DNA from 4 places in the Mesorhizobium sp. LNHC209A00 genome. Region 1 is predicted to be linked to each of the others. Evidence: predicted binding sites of a transcription regulator. Region 1 holds the regulator's gene; each other region holds the start of a gene.
The links. Region 1 encodes PhoB, which activates phosphate uptake and scavenging genes when phosphate is short. Its sites were predicted from a motif close to TGTCATNNANCTGTCAT; they were not measured.
Positions count from the first base shown of each region.

Region 2: a site for PhoB is predicted at 1,481-1,497, ahead of X739_RS141085 (acid phosphatase). Genes of this name have one in related genera too.
Region 3: a site for PhoB is predicted at 1,428-1,444, ahead of X739_RS159150 (PhoX family phosphatase). Genes of this name have one in related genera too.
Region 4: a site for PhoB is predicted at 1,975-1,991, ahead of X739_RS144850 (LTA synthase family protein). Genes of this name have one in related genera too.

Region 1 is NZ_AYWT01000006.1:238,683-241,787, reverse strand. It holds gene X739_RS148930 (ROK family protein) at 1-902, shown strand, start outside; gene phoB (phosphate regulon transcriptional regulator PhoB) at 905-1,594, opposite strand; gene phoU (phosphate signaling complex protein PhoU) at 1,614-2,321, opposite strand; gene pstB (phosphate ABC transporter ATP-binding protein PstB) at 2,347-3,105, opposite strand, start outside.
Region 2 is NZ_AYWT01000016.1:50,061-53,165, forward strand. It holds gene X739_RS141090 (cytochrome-c peroxidase) at 116-1,384, opposite strand; gene X739_RS141085 (acid phosphatase) at 1,580-3,105, shown strand, end outside.
Region 3 is NZ_AYWT01000002.1:718,996-722,100, forward strand. It holds gene X739_RS159150 (PhoX family phosphatase) at 1-1,365, opposite strand, end outside; gene X739_RS159145 (hypothetical protein) at 1,643-2,137, shown strand; gene X739_RS159140 (response regulator transcription factor) at 2,300-2,962, opposite strand; gene X739_RS159135 (sensor histidine kinase) at 2,959-3,105, opposite strand, start outside.
Region 4 is NZ_AYWT01000009.1:130,819-133,923, reverse strand. It holds gene X739_RS144850 (LTA synthase family protein) at 8-1,969, opposite strand; gene fabD (ACP S-malonyltransferase) at 2,213-3,105, shown strand, end outside.

The sequences.
Region 1 (3,105 bases):
AGCGCCGGCTGGACACGCTGACAATGTCGCGCGAGGCGCTGACCGGCGAATGCGTGGCCATCGTCCGGCGCCGCCTCGAGGATCCCGACCTCGACGTCGCCAACATCGCCCGCATCGCGCTGGCAATCCAGGGCATCACCGACACCGAGGCGCGCGCCATGCTGTGGTCGCCGATCACGCCCCAGACGGACATTGCCTTCGCCGATATACTCGAAGCCGAATTCGGCATCCCCGCCACCATGGAGAACGACTGCAACATGATGGCGGTGGCGCTGCGCTGGCGCGACCCCGAGCGCTACCGCGACGACTTCATCGCCATCCTGCTCTCGCACGGCATCGGCATGGGCCTGGTGCTGAAGGGCGAGCTGTTCACAGGCACCCATTCCTCGGGCGGCGAGTTCGGCCACATGATCCATCGCCCGGGCGGCGCGCTCTGCCGCTGCGGGCGGCGCGGCTGCGTCGAGGCCTATGCCGGCAACTATGCCATCTGGCGCAATGCAGGACAGATGGGTGAGGACGCCAAACCGGTCGACGTCAGCGACGCCGACATGCGTGCATTGGCGGCCACGGCGCGCGAAAGAGACGGACCGGAACGCGAGGCCTATCGCAAAGCCGGGGAGGCGCTGGGCTATGGGCTTGGCAGCCTGTTCGCGCTGATCGATCCGGCGCCCGTTGCGATGGTCGGCGTCAGCGCCGCCGCCTTCGATCTGATCGAGCCGGCCTTGCGCGAGGCCATCGCCCAGACCGCCGGCGGCCAGCATTCGACGTCGATTTCCTTCGATACAGAGCCGAACGAATTGCCGCTGATCCGCGAGGGCTGCGCCATGCGCGCGCTCACCTTCGTCGACCAGGAGATCTTCGCGCCGGGCGTGCAGGTGAGATCCGGCAACAACGTGGCCTGATCTCAATCCTCGCGGATCGCGTAGCCTGCGCCACGGATGGTGCGTATCACATCGGGCATGCGGCCATTGTTTACCGCCTTGCGCAGGCGGCCGACATGCACATCCACGGTGCGCTCGTCGATGTAGATCGTCTCGCCCCAGACATTGTCGAGCAACTGGCTGCGCGAGAATACGCGGCCGGGATGGCGCATCATGAACTCGAGCAGGCGGAACTCGGTCGGTCCGAGCCGGATCTCGCTCTTCTTGCGATAGACCCGGTGCGATTCGCGGTCGAGCACGATGTCGCCGACCTTGAGCACGCTGGACAACACTTCCGGCTTGGCGCGGCGCAGCAGTGCCTTGACCCGGGCCATGAATTCCGGCGTCGAGAACGGCTTGACCAGATAGTCGTCGGCGCCGGTCGAGAGGCCGCGCACGCGGTCGCTCTCCTCGCCGCGCGCCGTCAGCATGATGATCGGCAACCGCTCCGTCTCGGGCCGCATACGCAGGCGCCGACAGAGTTCGATGCCGGAAACCGCCGGCACCATCCAGTCGAGCACCAGGAGGTCGGGCACGTTTTCCTGGAGGCGGATCTCGGCTTCGTCGCCGCGTGTCACCACCTCGACCTGGTAACCCTCGGACTCCAGATTGTAGCGGAGGAGCACGCCCAGCGGCTCCTCGTCCTCCACCACCATGATGCGTGGCGCGATCATCGATTGACCATCCCTGCCGTCAAGCCGCCGGCACCGACATCGCCGTCTCGTCCTGCTTCGGACGGTTGGCGGGCAGTTGCGTGCCGGTCAGCACATAATATGCATTCTCGGCAATGTTGGTCACATGATCGCCGATGCGTTCGAGATTCTTGGCGCAGAACAAAAGATGCGTGCAAGCCGTGATGTTGCGGGGATCCTCCATCATGTAGGTCAGGAGTTCGCGGAAGACCGAAGTGTATTTGACATCGATGCGTTCGTCGTCATTCCTGAGCTTGGCGAGGGCGGCGGCATCGCCGGCCGCATATTCCTCGACCACGCCCTGCACCTGGATCAGCACCAGCTGCGCCATGGAGTCTATGGAATGCGACAGGTCGCGCGGCGTGGCGGTGAGGCCGACGGAGCCGACGCGCTTGGCGATGTTCTTGGCAAGGTCGCCGATGCGTTCGAGATCGCCCGCCATGCGGATCGAGCCGACCACATGACGCAGATCGTCGGCCATCGGCTGGCGCTTGGCGATCAGGGTGATGGCGCGATCATCGAGTTCGCGCTGGCGCGCGTCCATGATGGCGTCGTCGGAGACGACGCGCTGTGCCAGCGCGTTGTCGGAATTCAGCAGCGCCTTGGTGGCGCCGCCGACCATAATGCCGGCGAGATCGCCCATGTCGCTGATCAGCCTGCTGATCTGTCCGAGATCCTCGTCGAAGGCTGCGACTGTGTGTTCGGCCATGATCCTGGTCCTCGTATGCGTGAGATCAGCCGAAGCGGCCGGTGATATAGTCCTGCGTGCGCTTCTCGCGAGGCGACGTGAAGATCTTCTCGGTCTTGTCGAATTCGACCAGCTCGCCCAGATACATGAAAGCCGTCTGCTTCGAGACGCGCGCGGCCTGCTGCATGTTGTGGGTGACGATGACGATTGTGTAGTCGGCTTGCAACTCGTCGATCAATTCCTCGATCTTCGCGGTCGACAATGGGTCGAGCGCCGACGCCGGCTCATCGAGCAGGATGACCTCCGGCTTCACCGCCACCGTGCGGGCGATGCAAAGCCGCTGCTGCTGGCCGCCGGACAGGCTGAGGCCGCTGGCATTGAGCTTGTCCTTGACCTCGTTCCAGAGCGCGGCGCGTTTCAACGCCTGCTCGACACGGCCGTCCATCTCGGCCTTGCCGATCTTCTCATAGAGCCGGACGCCGAAGGCGATGTTCTCATAGATCGACATCGGGAACGGCGTCGGCTTCTGGAACACCATGCCGATCTTGGTGCGCAACAGGTTGAGGTCCTGCGAGCGGTCGAGAACGTTCTGGCCGTCGAGCAGCACCTGACCCTCGGCGGTCTGCTTGGGGTAGAGCTCGTAGATGCGGTTGAAGACGCGCAGCAGCGTCGACTTTCCGCAACCCGACGGTCCGATGAAGGCAGTCACGCTGCGCTCGGGCAGCGACAAGGTGATGTCCTTCAGCGCCTTCGACTGGCCGTAGTAGAAATTGAGGTTCTTGACCTCGATCTTCGCCTTGGCGGC
Region 2 (3,105 bases), on a different contig from region 1:
GGACATGTCATTCCTTACGGCTTCAGGGCGTTGCCACGCATTAAATCCTGCAGGGATGGAGCCCCCCGTTCTTCGCGGGTGGGAAGGCCCGGGACTGGGCAGGGCGCGTCAGGGTTCAGTTCGCCGGCACTGCCCGGTGGTCGGCGTCGTTGAGCGTGGCGAGAAACGCGACGATGTCGTCGATCTCGGCCTCGTTGAGGGCCGGTTTGTCGCCGGGCTTCTTGCCGTTGAAGGGCGGATCCTGATTCAAGTTCGGCCAGTAAGCCTTTGGCAGATCGTCATATTGCCTGATCGTGCCGTCGGCATTGCTGGGGTACCAGCGGCCAGGGTCGGTGTCGCGGCTGGCGTAGAAGGCGACCACGTCGTGGAGCGTGTGGAAGTATCCGTTGTGGAAGAAACTCTTGCGCAGCGCGACGTTGCGCAGGGTCGGTGTCTTGAACAGGCCGCAATACTCCGTCCGGCCCTTGAAGTCGGTGCGCAGCGGGCCGCACAGGCCGAGATCGACGTAGGCCGGATCGGCGTTGGCCGGGATGGTCGGGTTGCGCGGCACGGCGATGGCGATGAGGCCGAAATCGGTGAATTGCGGCGGCTCGCCGTCACTGGCCGGTTCGCTGAGGTGGCAGGAGGCGCAATTGCCTTTCGCCTCGTCCTCGAACAGTTCGCGGCCATGCAGTTCCTGCGCCGACAGCGTTGCCTTGCCGGCGAGGAAGGCGTCGTAGCGGCTGGAATAGGGGTAGAAGTCGGCCGCGCTCTGCTCGAACGTGCCAAGCGCCTCGGCGGCGGCGTCGAAGGCATCGCCCGGGCGGTCGAAGACATCGTTGCCGAAGGTTGCCTTGAACTCGTCGGCATAGGCTGACTTGCGCAAGACAGCAGTGACCGCCAGGGCATCCTTGTTGCCCATCTCGAAGGGCGAGAGCAGGGGGATTTTCGCCTGGTCCTCGCCATGGTCGACGCGACCGTCCCAGGTCAGGCCGCCGGTCGGGCCATTGTCGACGCTCTCGTCGCCCTCGTCCTCGGAATCGTGGAAATGCTCGGTGAAGGCGGGCGCCGCCTCGAGGTAGCGCAGCGACGGCACCGCGCGCACGCCGGACTGGTCGAGGTTCGGGCCGCCCCTCTCGACGGGAGATGCGGAGGCCGGACCGAAGGCGTGGCGCGGATCGTGGCAGGAGGAACAGGCCTGTTTTCCCGAAGCCGAGAGCGCCGGGTCGAAGAACATTTTTCGCCCCAAGGCAGTCAGCGCCTCGGCGCGTGCGAAGGCTTGCCCACGCGACAGCGGACCGGGATGGACGCCGTCCGGCCCCGCCGTATTCGCGGGCGCGGCAAAGCCAAATGCCGAGATCGCGGCGCTCGCGATCATCAGGCTTTTCCATCGTCTCATCATCATGGGCCACGGTCCGCTTTGGCCCGGAAATAAGAACGCAGTGCAACGGATTGATGACCGGTCCCAGTGCTCACGAAACCGTGTTCGCCGAGGCGGCCGATGTCACAAAGGTGACAAGGCAGCCACGTTAGCTGCCTATGGTTGCCGCGCCATAGCCCCATAGCCCCATTAGCCACAGTCAAGCCACGAGGTCTTTCCATGACGAGGCTCAAGTTCCTCACTTCCTTCTGTCTGGCCGGTTCGGCCTGGTTTCCCCTTGCGGCCGCCGATGCCGCCCCTCCCGGCTTCGACAAGATCGACACCGTCGTCGTCATCTATGCAGAGAACCGCAGCTTCGATAATCTTTATGGCGGCTTCCCCGGCGCCAATGGGCTGGCCAATGTCTCGGCCGACCAGGCGCGCCAGCTCGACCGCGATGGCAAGCCGCTCACCGAACTGCCGCCGGCCTGGGGTGGGCTGACCGGAAAAGGCGTCACCCCCGTGGTGACGGAGGCGCAGACCGCGCATCTCGCCAACGCCGCCTTCGCCATCGACGATCCCAAGGGCTTCAACGAAGGAACCAATGTCATCACCCACGATTTGTGGCACCGTTTCTATCAGGAGCAGATGCAGATCGACGGCGGCAAGAACGACAAATTCGTCGCCTGGGCCGATTCCGGCGGCCTGGTCATGGGCCATTATGACGGCTCGATCCTGCCGATGTGGCGGATAGCCAAGAAGTACGTGCTGGCGGACAATTTCTTCCAGGGCGCCTTCGGCGGTTCCTTCCTCAACCATTTCCAACTCGCCTGCGCCTGTACGCCGGTCTATCCGCATGCCGACACCAGTCCGATCAAGGGCCAGATCGCCGTGGTCGAGGCCGACGGCACGACCTTGAAGGTGGCCGACAATTCGCCGCCGTCGGCGCTGGGCGGCGTGCCGAAATTCGCCAATGACGGCGCCATCACGCCCGATTTTTACGCCGTCAACGCCATGCAGCCGCCCTATCAGCCGAGCGCCAACAAGCCGGCGGAGGGCGGCGACAAGGCGCTGGCCGATCCGGCCGCGCCCACCACGCTGCCGCCGCAGCACGACATCACCATCGGCGATCTCCTGTCGCTGAAGGGCATCGATTGGGCCTGGTACGCCGGCGCCTGGCAGGCGACCCTCGACGGTAAGAACGCCACGCCGGTGCCGAACTTCCAGTTCCACCACCAGCCGTTCAACTATTTCGCCGCCTACGCGCCCAGCACCGCCGCGCGCACCGAGCATCTCAGGGATGGCGGCCTGAATGGCGCCGAATTCATCAAGGAGATCGACGACGGCAAGCTGCCGCAGGTCGCCTTCTACAAGCCGCAGGGCAACCTCAACGAGCACTCAGGCTATGCCGACGTGACATCGGGCGACCAACATCTGGCCGACCTCGTCGCGCATCTGGAGAAGAGCCCGCAATGGAGCCACATGCTGGTCGTCATCACCTATGACGAGAATGGCGGCTTCTGGGATCACGTCGCGCCGCCGAAGGCCGACCGCTGGGGCCCGGGCAACCGCATCCCGGCCTTCGTCATCTCGCCCTACGCCAGGATGGGGACGGTCGACCACACGCAATACGACACGACGTCGATCCTGCGCTTCATCACCGCGCGCTACGATCTGCCGGTGCTGACGGGCATCGTCGCCCGCGACAAGGCGCTGGCCGCCAATGGCGAGCCGCCGATGGGGGATCTGAGCGCGGCGCTGGATCT
Region 3 (3,105 bases), on a different contig from region 1:
CCGGTCCATCTTGGTGGCGCCAAGCAGGTCGGCGGCGCGGCGTGTCTCGATCAGCACGTCGGCCTGGCCGGCAAAACCGTTTTCCGCCGTCAGCGGGCCGTGGCCGAACACGATCGGCATCCATTCGACCGAGCCGTCCTCCGCGAATTTTGCGACATGCAGTGTGCCGTCGTCGAGCATATCCTTGTTGGCCGCGCGGTCGCCGGCGTTGAACATGCCCTTGGTGACGAACTTGTAGACATAGTCGAAGCGCTCGTCGTCGCCGAGATAGAAGACCACGCGACCATCCTTGGCGACGATCGATTCGGCGCCCTCATGCTTGAAGCGGCCCATGGCGGTGCGCTTGCGCGGTACCGAGGCCGCGTCGTTGACATCGACCTCGACGATCCAGCCGAAGCGGTTGGGCTCGTTCGGCTCCTTGGCCAGGTTGAAGCGGTCATAGTGCGCGCCCCATTCATAGGCGCCTTCCGGAATGCCGAGGCGCTTGTAGTTGGCGGCCTCCTTGTGGCCCTCCGGCAGCTCGCCGGAGAAGTAGCCATGGATGTTCTCCTCGGACATCACATAGGTGCCCCAGGGCGTGACCCCGCCGGCGCAATTGTTGATGGTGCCGAACACCTTGACGCCGGACGGGTCGGCATTGGTCTTCACGCGGTCATGGCCGGCGACCGGGCCCGACAACGCCATTTCGGTGTTGGCGGTGATGCGGCGGTTGAGCTTGCCGTCGCGAATCACCCGCCATTTGCCGCCCTCCTTGCGGATCTCGACGATGGTGCCGCCATGGGCGGCCATCTCGACATCGACCTGCTCCTTCGAGAGCGGCGCCACCTCGGCCGACTTCTTGCCGTCCTTCTCGACGATCTTGACGATGCCCGGGAACATCAGATGCGGGTTGGTGTATTCGTGGTTGACCACCAGCAGGCCATGTTCGGCCGAGCCGTCGAGCGGGATGTAACCGACATAGTCGTTGTTGTAGCCGAACTGCCTGGCCTGGGCTTGCGCCGACTGCTTCGTGGGGTCGAATTCCGGCGAATCGACAAACAGCGGATCGCCCCAGCGCAGCAAAACGTCGGCGTCGTAGCCGGGCGCGACGTGGTGCTTGTCGTCGATACCGGCCTCCAGCTCGTCGAATTTGAAGGCCGAACCTTCCGCGGCACGGGCATCGTCGGCGGCGATCATGGCCAGCGGGCTGACGGTGGCGGCGATCGCCGAAACAGCAAGCGAACCCTTGAGGAAGCCGCGGCGCGAGAATCGCGCGGCGATGATCTCGCCCATGGTGCGGTTTTGGCTAGGATTGTTGGCGGGGCCCTCGTTTTCCTCGAGCAGGCTGGTGCGGAATCGGGCGTCGGGGGATCGATGTTCGGTCATGGGAACCTCTGGCTTGGTTTTGGCTGGAGCTTGTTGCCTGTTCGACCGCTTACGGCAGGCTGATCACATTTTCGTGACATGGTATCTCCGCTGCTGCTCACTCGCGAGGGCGATTCTCCACGCGTCGCCCTGGGACTTTGGTCCGATCTTGCGCCTGCAAAGGTCCTGGGGGACAAACGCAACGGTCGGGGGTCGCTTCCGGCCACCACGTCTTTCGGCGATGTTGTTGCACTGCAACGTTGGGGTGGGCACGCCGGCTCAATCGACGGAGATCAGTATGCGTGGATCGATCACGGCCCGTTGTTGCCGTCTGGCTATCGGATCGGCGGCCGTCCTGGCGCTAGCCATCGCTCCCTATGAAATAGTCTTCCATGGCTTCGTGCCTGGACTCGATGCCGCGACCGCACATGCCGACAAGGGCGGCAACGGCGGTGGCGGCGGCAATGGCGGTGGCAATGGCGGCAACGGTGGTGGGGGTAACAACGGCAACGGTGGCGGCAACAACGGCAACAGTGGCAATGGCGGAAACAGCGGCGGCGGGAATAGCGGAAAGGGTAAGAGCCAGGGCCAGGGCGACCAGAGCACAAGCCATGTCAACGCCATGACCGGCGACACGGTCGACGTGGACGGCAACAAGATTACAGTTCAGCACCCTGACGGCTTGACGGAAAAGATCGAGAACGGCCGTTTCAGCATGATGGATAAGCTCGGCCGCACGATCATCGATCGCCGTGCCACACCGGCCGATGCCAGCCGGCTCAAGGCGCTTTGAATTTCGGCGATTTGGATTTCGGCCCCATGAATTTCGGCCCCATGAATTTCGGCCCCCTGAATTTCGGCCTTGTGAAGTTGGTCGACAGGCAACGACCAGTTTCACACGTCACCTCCGCCGCCCCCGGCGGAGGTGACCTCGTCTCGCGGCGTTCCGCGATGGCTACGAACGGTCCCTGTCGCGGTCGCGAAACTCGCGCATGATGAGGGCCGCTTCAGTACGGTTTCGCACGTTGAGTTTCGACAGCACCCCCGTCATGTGATGCTTGACGGTCTTCTCCTGCAGCTCCAGGCGCAAGGCGATTTCCTTGTTGCTCAGTCCCTCCGCCACCAGCCGCAGTATTTCGGTCTGCCGGCCGGTGAGTTGCCGCAGCCGGTCCGCGACCCCGTTGGCGGGCTGCAGGGACTGCACATCGGAAAGCAGCCGGGCTGACAGCATCGGCGAAAGATAGCTTTCGCCGGTTGCCACGTTGCGCAGGATATCGGCAAGCGCGCGCGATCCGACACCTTTGAGGACATAGCCGAGCACCCCGGCGTTCAAGGCCTTGGTCACATCGGCATTCGCCTCCGAAACGGTCAGCATGACGATCTTTTGGGCGGGATGGTCGGCAAGGATGCTGGCAACCGCGGCCAGGCCGCCGCCCGGCATGGAAATGTCGATGAGCAATATGTCGGGCTGCATGGTCGAGGCGATGCGCTCCGCGTCCTGCGCGGTCGCACCTTCGCCGACCATCTCGAAGCCGCCGATCTCCGACAGGCTGCGCGTCACGCCTTCGCGGAACAGCGGATGATCGTCGACAATGGCAATGCGGATGGCGCCGATCATGCTTGCTCCTCGACCGAAAGACGGATCACCAGCTTCGTGCCTTTCGGCCCTGTCAGTGTTTCGAATTGGCCGCCAATGCTTTCAACCCGCTCCCTGAGACCGGCAAGGCCCAACCCCTCTGCCCGCGCCAGATCGAAGCCCGG
Region 4 (3,105 bases), on a different contig from region 1:
GATCGGTTCAACTCGTATGCACGACGACCTTGTCGACCGTTTCGGGGAAGAAGTCGGGCGCGGCATGGCGCTTGCCGAACATCATGTCATACTGGATCAGCTGGAAATCGCGGATCGCCGGGTCGATCTCCTTCTGACGCGACCAGTCGGGCGTGGCCGCGCCGGCCGGGGTGAGCAGCAGGTTGCGGTCGACAACGCGATAGCGCTCCCGCATCTCGCCCAGGAAGCCGGTGTAGTAAGGATGGGTGATGCCGGCGGCGGTGAGGATATGATAGGGCAGGAACGCGGGGCTGACCGTGCCCAGGTTCTCGACCGGGCCCGAGCGGTTCGACCAGATGATCAGCGGTGTCGCGTGATGTTCGAGGGCGGCTTCCGGCGTCGGTTCCTTGCGCGGTGCGACGTTGTCCTTCAGGAAGCCGGTCTCGACATAGACCGGTCCGAGCGGCGGCAGGTGGTCACCGAAAAACGCGACAATCGTCGGCCGCTCGCGCGTCTTGGCCCATTCGATCAGCCGTTCAAGGCCGCGGTCCGCGTCGGCTGAACCTTCGGCGTAAGAGAGCAGCGAGTCGCGCGCCCACTGGCTGATCGGCGCTTGCACCGAATGGGTCGGGTTCGAATAACGGTTCGGTTCATAGGGGCCGTGGTTCTGCAGGCTAACGGCGAAGAAGAACACCGGGTCCTCGCTGGCGTCCGCTTCGCGTATGATCTCGTCGGTCATCGCCGCGTCGGATGCCAGCGGTCCGCGCTTTTCCATGGGCGGCAGCGTCTCTTCCGATTTGAAGTCGTTGAAACCGAAATCGGCATAGACCGCCCCGCGGTTCCAGAACCAGTTCGTGCCTGGATGGATGGCGCGTGCCCTATAGCCTTCGCTCTTCAAGAAGGTCGCCATCGACGGCGTCGGGGTGCGGACATATTGCTGGTAGGGGATGCTGCCGGCCGGCAGGAAAGCATTGGAAAAGCCGGTCAGCGCTTCGAATTCGATGTTGGCGGTCATGCCGCCGAATTCGGGCGAGAACATCGAGCCCGAGCGGAGCGCCCGCACATTGGGCATCGGATCGGGGTTAATGGTGACTCCGGGCAGCTTGGTTGGATCCCAGAAGGATTCGCTCATGACGATGATGATGTCCGGCTTCTGGGCCGGCACCGAGGCGGTCACCTCGGGCCGCTCGATCGCCGCGATCGCCTTGTCGGAATAGCCCGGCGGTGCCGAGACATGCGCCATCGGCACGTTGAGCGCGAAGGCGAGCGCGAAGCCGTTGGAGGCGTAGTTTTCCTTCTGGTCCCACATGATCGGGATGATCTGCAGCCGGTCCCTGGTCCACGAGAAGGTGGCGTAATCCATGATCGAGACGAAGAAGGCGAGCAGCGGCACCGCCAACGTCAGCCGGGCAAGGCGGCCCTTGCGGCTGAGGGCCGGAATCTTGCGGCGCCATAGCCGCCAGCCATAGACGAGCAGGGACAGGCCGGCGACGATGCCCGCGACCATGGCCAGCGCCGTCATTGGCCGCTCACGCACCAAGAGCGGCAACAGGGCGAAGATCTGGCGGGCGTAGAGGAAATCCGTCGGGTAGAGCGGATCGCCGAGATAATGCGACTTCTGGTGGCCGACAAAGGCCAGCGACAGGGTCAGCGGCGCAACGATCATCAGGCTCTGATGACTGCGGCCGAGCACCGCGTCGAGACCGATCAGGACCAGCGCGAAGACGACGATGGTTGTCCAGCCCGGCTTGAACGGCTGCAGGAAGAAGGAAACGGTGCCGGCGATATCACCGCGCACGATCAATTCGATGGCGAACACTAGGACGGCCGAGATCACTAGGCTGATCAGCCCGTAGCGGACAACAGGCCATCTACGACCCGGCAGATAGCCGGTGGACGGATCGTCTTCCAGGAACTGCGGCGCCGCGTTGCCGGCACGTTTGAAACTCTTTGCCACTTTAACTTCCCACCCGAAGACAACCCACGTCATTCGATTGTCATATAATTGTCACGCAAAGCTAGCGCCTGTGGCGGAAATAAGAAGAGCCAGCGAACGATTCGTGAGCGGTTTTCATCAGGTGTGATCGCCAAAAAGCCTTTCGGAACAGGCACTCACACATGGATAAGCCCATTGGCATGGGCTGAAGTGGCTTGACTTGGCGGCCTGCCTTGCGTCACAGGCAGGAAAAATTCGTAGTATCAGGCAAGCAAAACCAGTCAGGGGAGCCCTCGCATGGCCGTTGCATTCACCTTTCCGGGACAGGGTAGCCAGGCTGTCGGCATGGGCAAGGATCTTGCCGATGCCTTTCCGGAGGCACGCAGGATTTTCCAGGAAGTCGATGACGCGCTCGGCGAAAACCTGTCGAAGCTGATCTGGGAGGGTCCCGAAGAGACGTTGACGCTGACGGCCAATGCGCAGCCGGCGCTGATGGCGGTGTCGCTGGCGGCGATCAGGGCGCTGGAAACGCGCGGTTTCTCGCTGAAGGACAAGATCGCTTATGTCGCCGGCCATTCGCTGGGCGAATATTCGGCACTCGCCGCCGCCGGCTTCGTTTCCGTTGCCGATGCCGCCCGTCTGCTGCGCATCCGCGGCAACGCCATGCAGGCAGCGGTGCCGGCCGGCGAGGGCGCCATGGCGGCGATCATCGGGTTGGAGCAGGCCGATGTCGAAGCCGCCTGCGTTGAGGCCGCCCTGGGGGCTGGCAAGGGGGCCGTCTGCCAGGTGGCGAACGACAATGGCGGCGGCCAACTGGTCATATCGGGGGCGAAGGCGGCGGTTGAACTGGCAGCGAAACTGTGCACCGCAAAAGGCGCCAAACGGGCGCTGATGCTGCAGGTTTCGGCGCCCTTCCATTCCGCGCTGATGACGCCGGCGGCCAATGTCATGCGTGAGGCACTTGCCGGCGTGACAACGACCGCGCCCATCGTTCCCGTGGTGTCCAACGTATCGGTGCAGCCGTCCACCGATCCTGACGGGATCGCCGGGCGCCTGGTCGAGCAGGTGACCGGTCGCGTCCGCTGGCGCGAAACGGTGGAATGGTTCGGCGCCAACGGCGTCACCACGCTTTACGAGATCGGTGCCGGCAAGGTGCTTTCAGGATTGGCTCGTCGCATCAACCGCGACAT